4 regions of the Paenibacillus sp. WLX2291 genome follow, and region 3 is predicted to be linked to each of the others. Evidence: predicted binding sites of a transcription regulator. Region 3 holds the regulator's gene; each other region holds the start of a gene.
What was found. Region 3 encodes Rex, which represses fermentation and respiration genes when NADH is low (regulators of the CRP and FNR family bind a similar motif). Its sites were predicted from a motif close to TTGTGAAATATTTCACAA; they were not measured.

Region 1: a site for Rex is predicted at 1,724-1,741, ahead of qoxA (cytochrome aa3 quinol oxidase subunit II). Genes of this name have one in related genera too.
Region 2: a site for Rex is predicted at 1,931-1,948, ahead of ACDE64_RS12515 (cytochrome ubiquinol oxidase subunit I). Genes of this name have one in related genera too.
Region 4: a site for Rex is predicted at 1,475-1,492, ahead of adhE (bifunctional acetaldehyde-CoA/alcohol dehydrogenase). Genes of this name have one in related genera too.

The regions. Positions count from the first base shown of each region.
Region 1 covers NZ_CP176755.1:856,690-860,513, forward strand. Annotated here, with positions in the region: gene ACDE64_RS03695 (GH1 family beta-glucosidase) at 1-1,171, shown strand, start outside; gene ACDE64_RS03700 (hypothetical protein) at 1,334-1,606, shown strand; gene qoxA (cytochrome aa3 quinol oxidase subunit II) at 1,899-2,915, shown strand; gene ACDE64_RS03710 (cbb3-type cytochrome c oxidase subunit I) at 3,017-3,824, shown strand, end outside.
Region 2 covers NZ_CP176755.1:2,947,823-2,951,646, reverse strand. Annotated here, with positions in the region: gene ACDE64_RS12520 (cytochrome d ubiquinol oxidase subunit II) at 1-439, opposite strand, end outside; gene ACDE64_RS12515 (cytochrome ubiquinol oxidase subunit I) at 436-1,803, opposite strand; gene ACDE64_RS12510 (hypothetical protein) at 2,097-2,396, shown strand; gene ACDE64_RS12505 (hypothetical protein) at 2,592-3,716, opposite strand; gene ACDE64_RS12500 (M20 family metallopeptidase) at 3,770-3,824, opposite strand, start outside.
Region 3 covers NZ_CP176755.1:3,453,954-3,457,777, forward strand. Annotated here, with positions in the region: gene ACDE64_RS14690 (DUF5590 domain-containing protein) at 1-261, opposite strand, end outside; gene ACDE64_RS14695 (amidohydrolase) at 297-1,604, opposite strand; gene ACDE64_RS14700 (redox-sensing transcriptional repressor Rex) at 1,585-2,244, opposite strand; gene dinG (ATP-dependent DNA helicase DinG) at 2,241-3,824, opposite strand, start outside.
Region 4 covers NZ_CP176755.1:3,625,211-3,629,034, forward strand. Annotated here, with positions in the region: gene adhE (bifunctional acetaldehyde-CoA/alcohol dehydrogenase) at 1-1,402, opposite strand, end outside; gene ACDE64_RS15480 (Crp/Fnr family transcriptional regulator) at 1,755-2,483, shown strand; gene ACDE64_RS15485 (winged helix-turn-helix transcriptional regulator) at 2,608-2,925, opposite strand; gene ACDE64_RS15490 (uracil-DNA glycosylase) at 3,122-3,824, opposite strand, start outside.

The DNA of each region.
Region 1 (3,824 bases), 2.6 Mb from region 3:
CCATCGGTATGAAGAAGATATTGCTATAATGAAAGAACTCGGTATTGATACGTATCGCTTCTCAGTAGCATGGCCGCGTATTATTCCAGATGGGGATGGAGAGATTAACCGTGAAGGCATCCAGTTTTATCATCGTTTTGTAGATGCGTTGCTGGAAGCGGGAATTGAGCCTTTTTGTACGTTATATCACTGGGACCTTCCACAGGCGTTACAGGATGTGGGCGGTTGGGAGAATCGACGCACTATCGATGCTTTTGTCAAATATGCCGAAGTGATCTTCCGTGAATTTTCTGGCAAAATCAAATTTTGGCTCACGTTCAATGAACCATGGTGCATCGCTTTTCTGTCCAATCTGGAAGGCAAGCATGCGCCGGGGAATGAGGATCTGCAAGTTGCGCTGAATGTTGGGCATCATGTTCTAGTGGCGCATGGACATACAGTGAAGCTATTCCGTGAACTGCAACTAGAAGGACAGATCGGAATCGCGCCGAATGTCGCGTGGGCGGTTCCTTACAGCAAGCGTCCGGAAGATCGAGCTGCTTGTGACCGTAATATTGAAGTGTATGCCGACTGGTTCCTTGATCCGATCTACAAAGGACAATATCCATCTTCTCTATATGAATGGTTCCAGCAAGCAGGCGCAACGCCGCCTATTCAAGATGGCGATCTGGAGATTATCGCGCAACCGATTGATCTGCTAGGTATCAATTATTATCATCCAACTGTTAATCGGTATAACGCATCCGCTGGTTCTTTGCAAAGTGAGGAAGTGGATATGGGGCTGTTCAAGACCGATATCGGTTGGCCGATTGATGCGACCGGTCTGTATGATGTCATTCACTATCTACAAAAATACGGCAACAACGATATCTATATTACCGAGAACGGCGCTTGTATTAATGAATGTCCGGTAAATGGTAAAGTGAATGACGTGATTCGCGTCTACTATTTGCAACAGCATATCGCTCAGGTACACCGTCTGATCAACGACGGTATTCATCTGAAGGGATATATGGCATGGTCGCTCATGGATAATTTTGAATGGGCAGAAGGATATCGTATGCGTTTTGGGCTGGTGCATGTCGATTTCCGTACTCAGGTGCGTACACCGAAGGAAAGTTATTACTGGTATCAGAATGTGGTGCGTAATAACTGGATGGAAACGCGCTAATACGATCGATCTTTAAAATATAAATGGGACGAGCGAATCAAAGACCCTATTTTGTGGTAATAGGCAGTATAGCATACCGATGCGATCCAATATTGAATGCATGCAAGTGATCACCGGTACACATACTAGCAAAACAACTACGAAGAAAGGGGAGTGGATTCCATGGCTACCAACTCGAAAAGTCCCCGTAATAGAACATCAGCGCAAAATACGTATGGACTGAGCCGTATGCTCAGTATCGTGGCATGGATTGCCTGTGCTGCCGGTATCCTGCTGATTGTATTCAATCTTCAACCATTTAACGACAATAACTTGGGATTGATGATGGGAGTAGGCTGTTTGGCGGCTTTTGCGATCATTTATTCGCTTGGTAAATGGCTCGGATCGATGCAGGCTCGCAGCGATGAGGGCAAAGAAGGCATTAAAGATGATTGATAGTTATACGTTGTTAACAGACGTATAATATGCAACAAACAACATGAATACGGCCCTTTTAAGATTTATTCTTAAAGGGGCTTTTTGTTGAAGTAAAAATATGTTAATCTTGAAATAATGTGAAATCATTCACTTTTGGTTACTAATAAATTGACAGATTTGTTAACAAGCCAAAAAAAACTGAAATTTACACCTTCTATGGATACGCAAAAAGCACACTTAGTGTTACCATAGGAATGTGTGGTTTCAATATTATGAACGTCATGAGCGTTAAGTGAGAAAGGGGATCAAGATGAACAAAAAACCAGGTTCGCGCCTTATGTTATGGGTTCTTCTGGTTGTAACTGTTCTGTCGCTGGCCCTGACGGTGTGGGCGTTAGCTACTGGCTCCAGTAACTACGCTGTTCTCAATCCGAAAGGCCCTATTGCAGAAGGACAACGGGATATCATTATCATTTCTACGATTCTGACCGCGATTGTCATCGTACCAACTACCATACTGACATTTGTCATTGTATGGAGATATCGTGACAAGCCGGGCAGAAAGGCGAAATACGATCCGGATTTCAGCCATAGCACATTGCTTGAATCCATTTGGTGGGGCATTCCGATTGTCGTAATCGCCATTATTGGTATCGTAACGGTACGTTATACGTACGCGCTCGAACCTTCCGTGGCTATTCAGTCACAAAAGCAACCCGTAACCATCCAGGCAGTATCGATGGACTGGAAATGGGCGTTCTTCTATCCTGAAGAGGGAATCGCGTCTGTGAACACATTGACCATTCCTGAAGATACGCCAATCCGTTTTGAATTGACTTCCGATGCTCCGATGAACTCCTTCTGGATTCCGCAGCTGGGTGGTCAGATTTATACAATGTCTGGTATGGCGATGACCTTGTATTTGCAGGCAGACCATACAGGCACGTATTTTGGTTCCGGTGCAAACTTTAGTGGTGAGCACTTTGGCGACATGAGATTTGACGTAAATGCAGTGAGCGATGCGGACTATCAGGCATGGGTGAACAAGGTAAAAACCGAGTCTCAGCCAATGACGATGGATACGTACCAATCGCTGTCGACTCCAGGTACAGCTGAAAAGCAATTCTTCTCGGCGTTCCCGGACAATTTGTTCCAACAACTGGTGGGCAAATATCTGCCAGGTGGTATTGCTGATACTGATCGTGCATCCCATACGACTCCTCAGACTCAAACCGGTGAAGGTGAGAGCAATGAAGGTCAAAGCGACATGGGTACAGACAGTGAATCCAATCAACAGCATGATGGATTGGGTACGGATTCCAAGTAATCCTCTGTCGGTTGAATGATGTTCTGGCATTGATACAATGCTGCATTATACTGTTGTCTGCCTGACACGGTATAGATAAAGACAGTGAAAGGAGCTCCACGATGCTCGAAAATATTAAACAGTTTGCATCCGAGTTTTTCGTCACCGGTGATCCGCTGATTTACGGTGCAGACGTATCCATTGCATTGGTATCGATTGCCATCGTTGCTGGATTGACCTATTTCAAAAAGTGGAAATGGCTCTGGCGTAACTGGTTGACTACCGTCGACCACAAAAAGATCGGTATCATGTATATCCTGGCTGCCATCATCATGATGTTCCGCGGTGGCGTTGATGCCCTGATGATGCGTACGCAGCTAGCGATTCCAAACTTTGAGTTTTTGCATCCTGAGCATTATAACCAAGTCTTCACTACGCACGGCGTAGTTATGATCTTATTTATGGCGATGCCGTTTATGTTCGGTTTGTTCAACGTTGTCGTTCCGCTACAGATTGGCGCGCGCGACGTTGCGTTCCCGTATTTGAACTCCCTGAGCTTCTGGCTGTTCTTCCTCGGTGCGATGCTGTTTAACCTTTCCTTCGTTATCGGCGGTTCGCCGGACGCAGGTTGGCTCAGTTATCCACCATTGTCGGAGATGCAGTTTAACCCGGGTCCGGGTCAGAACTTCTACATCTGGGGTATTCAGATCTCTGGTATTGGTTCCCTGGCAACAGGTATCAACTTCCTCGTTACCATCATCAAAATGCGTGCACCAGGCATGACAATGATGAAAATGCCAATGTTCACTTGGTCGGTATTCGCAACATGCGTAATCATCATCTTCGCATTCCCGATTCTGACTGTTACACTGGCACTGCTGTTCCTGGACCGGTTTGGGGGCGGCCACTTCTTCACCCTTGACGGTGGGG
Region 2 (3,824 bases), 510 kb from region 3:
TTTGCTCAATAATAAATCCGCCTTCCGACAGTACAAGCGCGACTGATAACGATGCTGGAATCAGCAATCCAGTTGCACCGTATAAAAACAGAAAAACGATGTTTTTCTTGGAACCATAATTCTCAAACGCATAGAACGAACCGCGAATCGCCAGCAAAATAATCGCAATGCTGCCCGGCACTAGCAGCGCCGCTCCATAATAGTGAGCAGCATCTGGGAAAAAGCCAATCAGCCCGATAAAGAAAAATACAAAGAATACATTCGTAATCTCCCAGACAGGCGACAGATAGCGAGAAATGAGGCGGTTGATCAGATGATCTTTGCCCGTTGCCCGCGCATAGAAGGCAAAAAAGCCTGCGCCAAAATCAATGGATGCAATTATCAAATATCCGTACAGAAAAATCCACAATACCGAAATTCCGACCATTTCATAACTCATGATGTCAGATCACCTGCTTCCTTGGACAACGTTGCCTCTGCATGTGCCGCCTTTTCCAGCTCTGCTTCTGCGGGATTGTTGCGGAACAGTCGGCGCAGCACGACAATGCACAATGTGCCGAGAATAATATACAGCAATAAAAAGACGAAAAAGAGCGGCATTATACTTGGTGAAGTGGTGGCTGCTTCGTCCACACGCATATAACCACGAATGATCCATGGCTGTCGTCCGACTTCAGCATAAAACCAGCCCAGCTCTACTGCGAGAAAAGCAAGCGGTGCACCGAACACAATCGTGCGCAGCATCCAGCGATGATGCTCGTTGCGCTTTTTCCAGAATAGGAGTACGAAGAACAGCACAGACACAGCCAGTAACGCAAAGCCGATGCTAACCATAAAATCGAACAAATAATGCACCAGTAGCGGCGGTTGCTCATCGGCAGGAAATTCGTTCAACCCTGTAACTTCGGCATTAAAATCGCTAAATGCCAAAAAGCTGAGTGCTTTTGGTAGATGTAGCGCACCAATCACTTCGCGTTCCGCATTCAACCAGCCGAGAAAGATCAGATCGGCGCCTTTTTCAGTCTCAAAATGCCATTCGGCAGCAGCTAGCTTTTCCGGCTGATGCTCTGCGAGAAACTTGGCGGAAACATCGCCTGCAAAGGCAGTCAAAAAGCTAAAAATCAGCAGCACGCTCATCATTAGCTTGAGCGCTTTTTGGCTGTATACAGAAGCACCTTTTTTGAGAATGGAAAATGCGGCGATGGCTGCTAGCAGGGCGGCGCCAGTCATATAAGCGGATGTGAGTACGTGAAATACTTTGGATGGTGTTGCTTCATTAAACATCGCTTGCAGCGGATAGATTGCCGTAAATTGTCCATTTTCCAGTACGAATCCGTCCGGTTGATTCATAAAACCGTTGACCGTAGTAATAAAAACAGCAGACATGGCTGCGCCCAGAACAATCGGGATCGTTAACAGCCAGTGAAGATACGGATTGCGGAATCGCTCCCACGTATACAGATAGATGCCTAGAAAAATAGCTTCAAAGAAAAAAGCAAATACTTCCATGAATAACGGGAGCGCAATTACATTCCCGGCAAGCTGCATAAAGTTAGGCCAAACCAATGCCAATTGCAATGAAATAGCGGTTCCTGTGACCACACCTACGGCAACAGAAATGATAAATCCTCTAGTCCAACGCTTTGCCATTAACGTATAATGCTTGTCTTTTTTACGAATACCGACTAATTCTGCGATTGAGATCATAAGTGGAATGGCAACGCCAATCGTTGCGAAAATAACATGAAAAGATAAGGTTAGCCCGGTTACCAATCGGCTCCATAATACTGTGTCAATGATCATATGTGATATCCCTTCTTTTAACTGCTCTATGATGAGAGTCTTGATGGAGCCTAGCGTACCAATTTTTTTATTGGCGATGTGATATTTAATACAATTTTCAAACAAATAACAAAGATTTAAGTCAATTTAGTGAAAAAATGCACAATAACCCTTTGGAGCTATTGCATTTAGAGGCGTAATTCTGGATAGCTGTATTTAACGACAGAGTTACTGTTTTTGTGTGACTGATCGAATAGAAGTATACTGATATCATAGGAGTCAAGTTTTGAACTGAAAGATAAAGGAGGATCACAATGCAAAAAATAAGCCATTCCTTCAGCGGTGCTCTTCGAACGTTTTCGTTCTGGATTGCAAATGGAACAGTTGGATTACCATTACTTAACGGTATGGATTACTCATGTATATTTGAAGAACCGAGTGCTTTGGAGCAAGTATATGCGATTTTTGCTAATGTCATTGAGATGGATGAGGAAGGTGTAGTCTGTAATGCAAAGCATGCAGAAATGAGAGCAGCGCAGTTCATTCGTAGTTATATTGATGAACAATACAAAGTGGAGCCAGAATTTGAGAATTGGGAAGTAGCACTTTATTAGATAGGATGAGCTTATATTGTGTAGAAAAGGGACCTTCTAAAGTAGATTAACTTTTAAGCAGGTGCATGTATACTTACTATAGTATTGGGAAATATCTCAAGACGACAAAAAGGAAGGTAGCGAATGATGCCACCTTCCTTTTACTTATAATAATTGAATGCTCTATTGCGCTCCACACCAAAATAAAAATTCCAATCACGAACTGCTACTACACGAGCTGCACGAACTTCCGCTGCTGCATGAGCTACTACTACACGAGCTACTACTGCACGAACTACCGGAATGATCCGAGTGATTCGAATGATGTCCGCCGGAGTGACCCGAATTATAGTCTGAACCGGAAGAACCCGTTCCGCATGCTGAACTGGAGTGCGAGGTCGCTTGGGAATGTTGCTGTTGCACGTCTGTTGGCAAATGGGAATTGATAGATGAACAGAAATCCGCAGGTGGCAAAGCTGAATAGTATACACATGCCGCTGCTGCCGTACCCAGTCCATAATTGTTATCGCTATAATAACTGGATGTGTACGAGCTACTAGAATCAGAACTGCTATTGTGGTTGGCTGTACGATTCCGGTGATCGCCCGGTTTATTACCTTGTAGCACTGCTTGATTATGCGCCTGAAAACGCTGATTCAGATACAAAATCGCCTGCTTGGCTTCCGGGCTATGTTCAAATGTCGCCCGATTGTACGTCCATTGACCCTGCTGATTCGGATGAAACATCAGTAATTCATTAATCGTGGACTTCGATAACGGAAACCGGAAGAAGCTTCCCCACAAATACGAATTGGCGCGCTCCATTGGGAATAGCTCCGCATATGCCCAATCAAATAGCGCTCGTTGATCTGGTAGCGATACTTTGCCACCATGCGGAGAATGATGCAGCATATACCCATAAAATTGCTCACAAAATTGCTGATAATCCCGTGTAAACATCAACATTTCATGCCATACACTATCCACTTTATCGCTAAACATCGGTACTTCACGAAACAGAGCACAGAGCAGCAGATAACGCTTCATCTCAAACCAGCGCCATTCGTACTCATCCCGACTCAATTCTGGATGCTCGGTCAATATGCGCTGGCGCAGCTGATGGTCATAATGAGCCGGTAACGATTGCAACAACTTGTGCGCTAACGGTTCGCAAGGATGACCGGGCGGCACCAGATGAGCAGGAGGGGGAGAATGTTTACGGAAAAATCGCTCATCCTGCGCTGCACGACGACCTTGCTGCTGGGATTTGCTTTTGGATACATTAATGATAATCAAAACGACAGCAAATATAACAATAACGACTGTAAATGACGTGGGCATAACGTAAAACCTCCATTCATATACACATCAGGAATATAAAATTGATAACAATATTAAAGTACAGCTTGCTTCTGCACACGTTGTTCAAATTCGTGACGAATTTCTCGC
Region 3 (3,824 bases):
TTTTACCCAGACCATCACATCCTGCTGCTGATCGTTCTGACCCTGAATGACCCAGTAGATGGACTTTTCATTCCATACGGAGTGATAGCTCGTCGTTACAGCAGACAGCTTGGCATTTTGCTGCGCTACTTCCAGTGCCGCCTGCTCCTGACTCCACGGCTTTGCCATCACATGTACATAAAACTGGTTCACACCTAGAATAATCAGACCGACCACTGTAATGATGATCGCAATCCATTTACCCGTTCCCAAATTTCGCAAGACACGCCATCCTTTCTGTATCGTTACGCTTTCGGTCAGCGTGTAAGCAAGCCTTCAAATGCCGATTGTGCTTCGCGGCGAATTTTCTCTTCATCCAGTGTCAGCGATACGCCGTCTTTGATCAGCTGTTTGCCATCTACCCATACATGCAGCACGTCTTTGGCACATGCAGAATAGACCGTATGAGAAATGAAATCGGTGAACGGCAGGAAATGCGGCTGATCGATATTGAGCGACGTAATATCTGCCTTCATACCGACTTTGAAGGTACCAGTATTGTTTAGGAATACCGATTTGGCACCGTATTCTGTACCCATGAGCAATGCTTCCGATGCAGGTACAGCGGTTGGATCGCCAGATACACCTTTGTGAATGAGTGCTGCTAGACGCATTTCCTCAAACATATCAAGGTTGTTGTTGCTGGCTGGGCCGTCTGTACCGAGAGATACGATGACACCGGCTTTTAACAGATCCGGCACGCGTGCTACACCGCTGGCAAGCTTCAGGTTGCTACCCGGATTGTGGGAAATAGTAACGTTATGAGCTGCCAGTGTAGCAATCTCTTCGTCATTCAGATGCACGGCATGTGCCAGCAATGTGGGACGGGTGAACATGCCCAATTTCTCCAGATGGGCAACCGGACGCAGACCATAATCACGCACGTTTTGCTCTACTTCGGCAATCGTTTCGGACATATGGGTATGCAGCGGCACATCCAGATCGTGTGCAGCTTGCACGAATTGCTCGATATAAGCAGGCGGACAGGTATAAGGCGCATGCGGAGACATCATCGTTGTGATGCGTCCGTCTGCTTTGCCATGCCAGTCGCGTACGAATTGAATCGATTGGTTCAGCTTTTGCTTTTGTTCTTCTTCTGAACACAGACCGATAACGCCTCTCATCAGCACGGCTCTCATGCCAGATTGCTCTACGACTTCTGCTACACGCTCAGAACGATCGTACATATCGAGGAATGTGGTAGTGCCGCCTTTGAGCATTTCCAGTACTGACAGCGCGGTTCCAGTGTAGACATCATCGCTCGTAAATTTGGCTTCCATCGGCCACATTTTCTCCTGCAACCATACTTGCAGCGCCAGATCGTCGCCGAAGCCGCGCAGCAGCGACATCGCTGCATGACCGTGACTGTTCACCAGACCCGGGATAAAGAATTGGTGGCGTCCGTCCACAACAGCAACGTCATCGCCTACCTGTGGCTCCTCTTCGCCAATATACGTAATCAGGTCATCCTCAACGACCATATAACCGTGCAGTACTGGCTTCTCGGCGTTAGGTACGGCGAAAATACCATTTTTGATGATCCATTTACTCGGAGAGTTGTTCATTGATTTCTAATTCCTTTCCATCTTCAAGGTAATAAGCCAGACTGAGCAGATCGGTCGTAAAATCAGCTGTATGCACACGCACATGCGGTGGTGTTCTCAAAATAATCGGTGCAAAATTCAGAATCGCCTCGATGCCCGCTTCAATCAACTGATCCGCGACACGCTGCGCTTCCGTATTCGGCACAGTGATAATGCCGACGCGGATATTTTGTTCTTTTACCGCATGCGACAATTCGCTAATCGGTTGTACGGTCAATGTATTGATCTTGCTGCCAACCTTCGGCTCGTACGAATCGAATACAGCGATAATCTTCATCGTTTCTTGTAAGTACGCATTATAGTTGGACAGAGCATGTCCCAGATTACCGGCACCGATCAGTGCCACATTGATCTGCTGATCCAGCTTCAGAATATGACGAATCTTCTCGATTAGATACGATACATCATAGCCGATGCCTTTGCGTCCAAAGTCGCCGAAGTAGGCGAGATCCTTGCGGATTTGTGCCGGATTCAGATCCAGCTTTTGCCCCAGCTCCTGCGAGGAAACAGTAGGCACCTCGCGGGTATGCAGCTCATTCAGATATCTCAGATAGACAGGTAATCTTCGCACGACAGCTTCAGATATTTTTTCGGATTTCATGCTTGCTCCCCCTCTTGATTTGCAGCTTCCGTTTCAAGCGGTCGTTGTTCCAGCCATTCGGCGATACGGGGAATCATCTGGTGGGTCGGCATATGTTCCATTTTGGGACCCGGCAGGGAATATAGGAAATGTCTGCCGTAATATGCCTCTATCACCCGCGTATCATAAATGAGTACGATTCCTCGGTCGTTTGCCGTTCGGACGAGACGTCCAAAGCCCTGCTTGAACCGGATCACTGCCTGCGGCACGGATAATTTCATAAATGGGTTTTTCTTTTCTTTTTTCAAACGTTCACTTTTGGCTTCTACGAGCGGATGATTCGGCGGCTGGAATGGCAACCGCACAATCGCCAAGCAGGTCAGCGCCTCGCCCGGAATATCGACGCCTTCCCAGAAGCTGCTTGTTCCGAGCAATACGGAAGCCGGATGCTCCTGAAAACGACGCGTCAACTTGGTGCGGCTGCCGCCATCCACGCCCTGACCGAATACGGCAATCTCACTTGTAGATAAATTCTCTTTCAATGGCTCATACACCTGCTTGAGCATCCGATAGGAGGTAAATAATACCAGCATACGTCCTCTTGTCGCTTTGGCAGCATCTGCCAACGAATCGGCGAGCATGGACACAAAGTTCTGATCGCCCACATTGCCTTTTAGACTTGGAAAATCGCGCGGAATCAATACAAGCGATTGCTCGCGATAATTGAATGGCGATTCTAGCATGACCGTATTGAGCTTGTTCTGCTGCTCCGCTTCCTTGAGTCCCAGCTGTTCGATCATATACTGGAATGTTTTGTCGATGGAGAGTGTTGCAGACGTTAGAATGATACTTTTCTTTTTATCGAAAAAGTGCTCTTTGAGCTGCTGACTTACATCAACCGGAACAGCATACATTTGCAGCGACTTGCTACGGTAATTGCCATTGGCTTCGTACCAGTACACCGTCTCTACGCTGTCCAGCTTAACAAAATGACGCAAATCATCGCGTACCGCACCCAGATCTTTGAACAGTCCGGTGACGTCGGTAACCAATCCTTCGTTAGCCAAGATATCATCGGACTCTTTGATTTTGCCCATCATTTGTTCGCCCTGACGGATGATCTGACTGAGCGCAATATGAATGCGATTTTCCAGTTCCGATATCTTTTCCCACTCTTCGGGTTTGTTTTGCGGTAACAGACGCAGGGTAAATTGACTCGCTTCGCCCGGTGCGGCATCGCTGCGCTGTGGTAGAAGGGCAAACAGCAACTCGCTCAGTTTATCCCAATCTTCTTTAACATCCGTCAATTCAGGATACAGATTGTCGATCGCAATCGCCCACTCCATGCCGCGTTCACTGCCGGATGATCCTAGCTGTTGGCGCAGTACGGCAAGCTGACCATTTTTGCTATCCTTGAACAGACGCAGCAACGGTTGCACCAATGTGAAATATTTCATGTGCATGCCCAGATGCTTCCCTGCCACATCTTCCAGATGATGCGCCTCGTCGATGACCAGTCGTTCATACGAAGGCAGCAACTGATGCCCTGCCTTGATGTCGGTAAACAGCTTGGAGTGATTCGTGATCACCACATCTGCGGC
Region 4 (3,824 bases), 170 kb from region 3:
CTTTCGATGGAATTTTGAACCATTGCATATTCACGGTACGGCGAGCCACCCTTTTAATGTTAATCAGATTGACAGCAGTGACGTTCGACGATGTCGAGTTGCGTCCATACGATCCGCAGCCCAGTGTGAGCGAAGGCAGATTCGTATTATAAATGTCACCGATTGCGCCGTGTGTCGAAGGCGAGTTCACGATAATCCGTCCGGTTTGCAGACGATCCGCAAATTTCTGGATCACTTCTTCGTTGTTCGAATGGATCGCCGAGGAGTGACCCATACCGCCGAATTCAACAATCTGAGCGGCACGTTCAATTCCTTGCTCGGCATTTTTCACTTTATAACAAGCCAGTACAGGGCTTAATTTCTCAGCAGACAGCGGATACTTAGTACCTACACCTTCCAGCTCGGCAATCAGAATTTTGGTATCGGCTGGCACGGTGATTCCGCTCATTTCAGCAATTTTAGCAGCAGGTTGTCCCACAATTACCGGATTCACTGCGCATTTGTCTACGTTCATTGCACCGGCAGTCAGTTTGCCGACTTCTTCTTTGGTGAGGAAATAGCAGCCATTGTCGATCATCAATTTTTTCACTTGATCGAATACTGGTTCTTCAATAATAACCGCCTGTTCGGAAGCACAGATCATACCATTATCAAACGATTTCGACAGGATCAGATCATTAACCGCCTGCTTCAGATCAGCACTTTTCTCAATAAAGGCAGGAACGTTACCAGGACCTACGCCGAGTGCCGGTTTACCGCAGCTATATGCCGCTTTTACCATTGCGCCACCACCAGTAGCGAGAATGAGCGCTACATCAGGATGATTCATCAGTGCATTCGTTTTATCCATCGACGGATTGTCGATCCATTGAATACAGTCAGCAGGTGCACCTTGTTTGACAGCTGCTTCCAGCAGTGTTTTGGCAGCTTCGCGGCTACATTGCTGTGCAGATGGGTGGAAACCGAAGATGATCGGGTTACGCGTTTTGATCGCAATCAATGCTTTGAACATTGTTGTGGATGTCGGGTTGGTTACCGGCGTAATCCCCATGATAATGCCAACTGGTTCAGCGATCTTTTGGAAACTGTCATACGCGTTATCCTCGATTACACCGACGGTTTTCTCATTTTTGATGCTGTGGTAAATGTATTCGGTAGCAAACAGGTTCTTGGTAATTTTATCTTCATATACCCCCCGACCTGTTTCTTCTACTGCCATTTTGGCAAGTTGCATATGTTTGTCCAGTCCAGCAAGCGCCATCGCCTGTACAATGTTATCAATTTGTTCCTGATCCATTTTCATAAAAGCGGCAGTGGCTTTTTTACCTTTGTCGATTAACTTTTGAACTTCTTCCTGTGCAGTCAATTCAACGGTACGAGCGGCATCATTTTTTACAGCCATTTCTCTCATCCTCCTCAGAATGTGTGTTGCTTTTGTCTACGCACTGATCATAGCATAGAGACATACATCATAATGTGATTTTTTTCACAATCAATTTTAATTTTTAAAAATTTTGTTTTCGCGTTTTTTCTTTTTGCATTTTGAATTAACTAGAGTTATACTATAAGTGAAAATAATCACAAACTTTTAAAATTTAATGTTTCATTGTTTGTAACCGATATGGATAAGAGTCATATGAAGAGAGTACACATCAAAAGTGGAAGAACTCAAATAATCTTACTAATTTTTCCTATAATTTAATGCAATCTGGTTATTTTCTACGTATAATGGGGACAAAAGGAGAGGACGAATCATGAATAATCAAATGGAACGCATCACTCAGAACGAAAACAGCAATACGCACAGTTTCTCGCCCGTTAATATGGAACGCTTACTGTCGTACGCAACGGAGCGCAATGTGCCTGCCGGTTCGCATCTGTTCTGGGAAGGCGATTTGTCGGACAAATTATACTACATTAAAAGTGGACGTGTAAAATTGACCAAATCGACCGATGAAGGGAAAGAGCTGATCCTGTACATGTACCAGAGTGGTGACATGATTGGACAAGCAGACCTGTTCTCGGGTAACCGTCTCGGCTTTACCGCCGAAGCGTTGGAAGATACGGAAGTAGCGGTTGTCGATCACAAAGACCTAGAGCTAATCATCTGCCAGCATTGTGATTTTGCGATTGATTTTATGAAATGGATGGGTACGCATCATCGGTTAACTCAGACCAAAGTACGCGATCTGATGCTGTACGGCAAACCAGGTGCCCTCTGCTCGACACTGATTCGTCTGAGCAACACGTACGGCGAAGACTACAATGAAGATGGCTCGATTCTAATCAACAAGAAAATTACACATACCGATCTGTCGAATATGATTGGTGCTACGCGTGAGAGCGTCAACCGGATGCTGAGCGATCTGCGCAAAAAAGATACAATCGAATATGAGCATGGCATGATCATTATTCATGATCTGGAAGCTTTGCAAGAAGTATGTCACTGCGAACTGTGCCCAAAAGAAATCTGCCGGATCTGATTCCCCCTCCCCCACCACGTATAACCAGATTGCCAGATACAGCAAAAAAGCTTTCCACCGGAATATACCGGGGAAAGCTTTTTCTCTATGGCCGAAACTCCAACAGATCAGCCTGATTGACGTGTTAGTCCACCCACTGCTCCGCCCAGTTCTGGATTTGATCCATCACAGGCTGCAAAGCGCGTCCTTTTTCCGTCAGTTCATACTCAATCCGTACCGGAGTCTCCGGGTATACCTGGCGTACCAGAATACCGCTTGCTTCCAGATCCTTCATACGTTCCGAGAGCATCTTGTCGCTCATCATCGGGATGAGATTGGATATGTCTTTGAACCGTTTAGGTCCGCTCATCAGGGACTGAATAATCAGACCGTTCCATCGTTTCCCGAGAAAAGAGAACGCTGTCTCAAACCGCGGACATAAACCCAGCTGATGCTGTTCCATCGTTTCACCTCTTTACTGGTCCGTAGCCCGATATCATCATGCCTATCGTACCGGAACTCTCAATGTAAACTTACAATAAGTTAGCACATATAGTTTAACACATTTCCAGCTATAAGAAAACGAAAACCTGCCGATTTCAGCGCTTTCTGTCGTATTTTTACAACAACTCCTATTGGAAATAACTACTTATAATAAATCATTGTTCTAGCTTATACTTTATGACTTCTTTGACAAAATCACGTAGCCGATGTAGATCATCCTGAATCGTCTGTTCTAGCGAACGATTGTATAAAATCGCTGCTGGATGATACAACGGAAAAATCCAGTATTGACGTTCCGACCATGTATACCCTTGTTCCGGATGATACGGATCAACTTGGCGAATAGCAGTTTGCCGCGGTTGTCCATGAATTTGCGATACGCTGGAACTGTTACCAATCAGTCGATGCAGTCCGATATTGCCCAGTGTAATTAGCACTTGCGGTTGAACAGTAGCGATCTCATAATCCAGAATGGGTGCATACGCCAGTATTTCCTTCGTTGTTGGCGTACGATTGGATCGACTTAATCGCTCCGGATGATTCTTAACTGGCTTATCACGATACGGACGACTACGCACGGCACTCGTAATATACAGATCATCGCGAGTCCATTGTAAAATATCCAGATACCCGTCCAGCACCTTGCCTGCCTGTCCACAAAAAGGACGCCCCTGCTCAATCTCATTCGCTCCTGGCGCTTCGCCAACCAGCATGAGAGAACCTGGCCATTTGCCAAAGCCGGTCAAAAAGCCTTCCATTCGTAATCCTTCGACTCGTTTAAGACAGGATTGGATCAGCTCCGGTGGCAACGGAACATGACCGATTCGAAAAGTAGATTCATGGCTGTTCCTATATTCG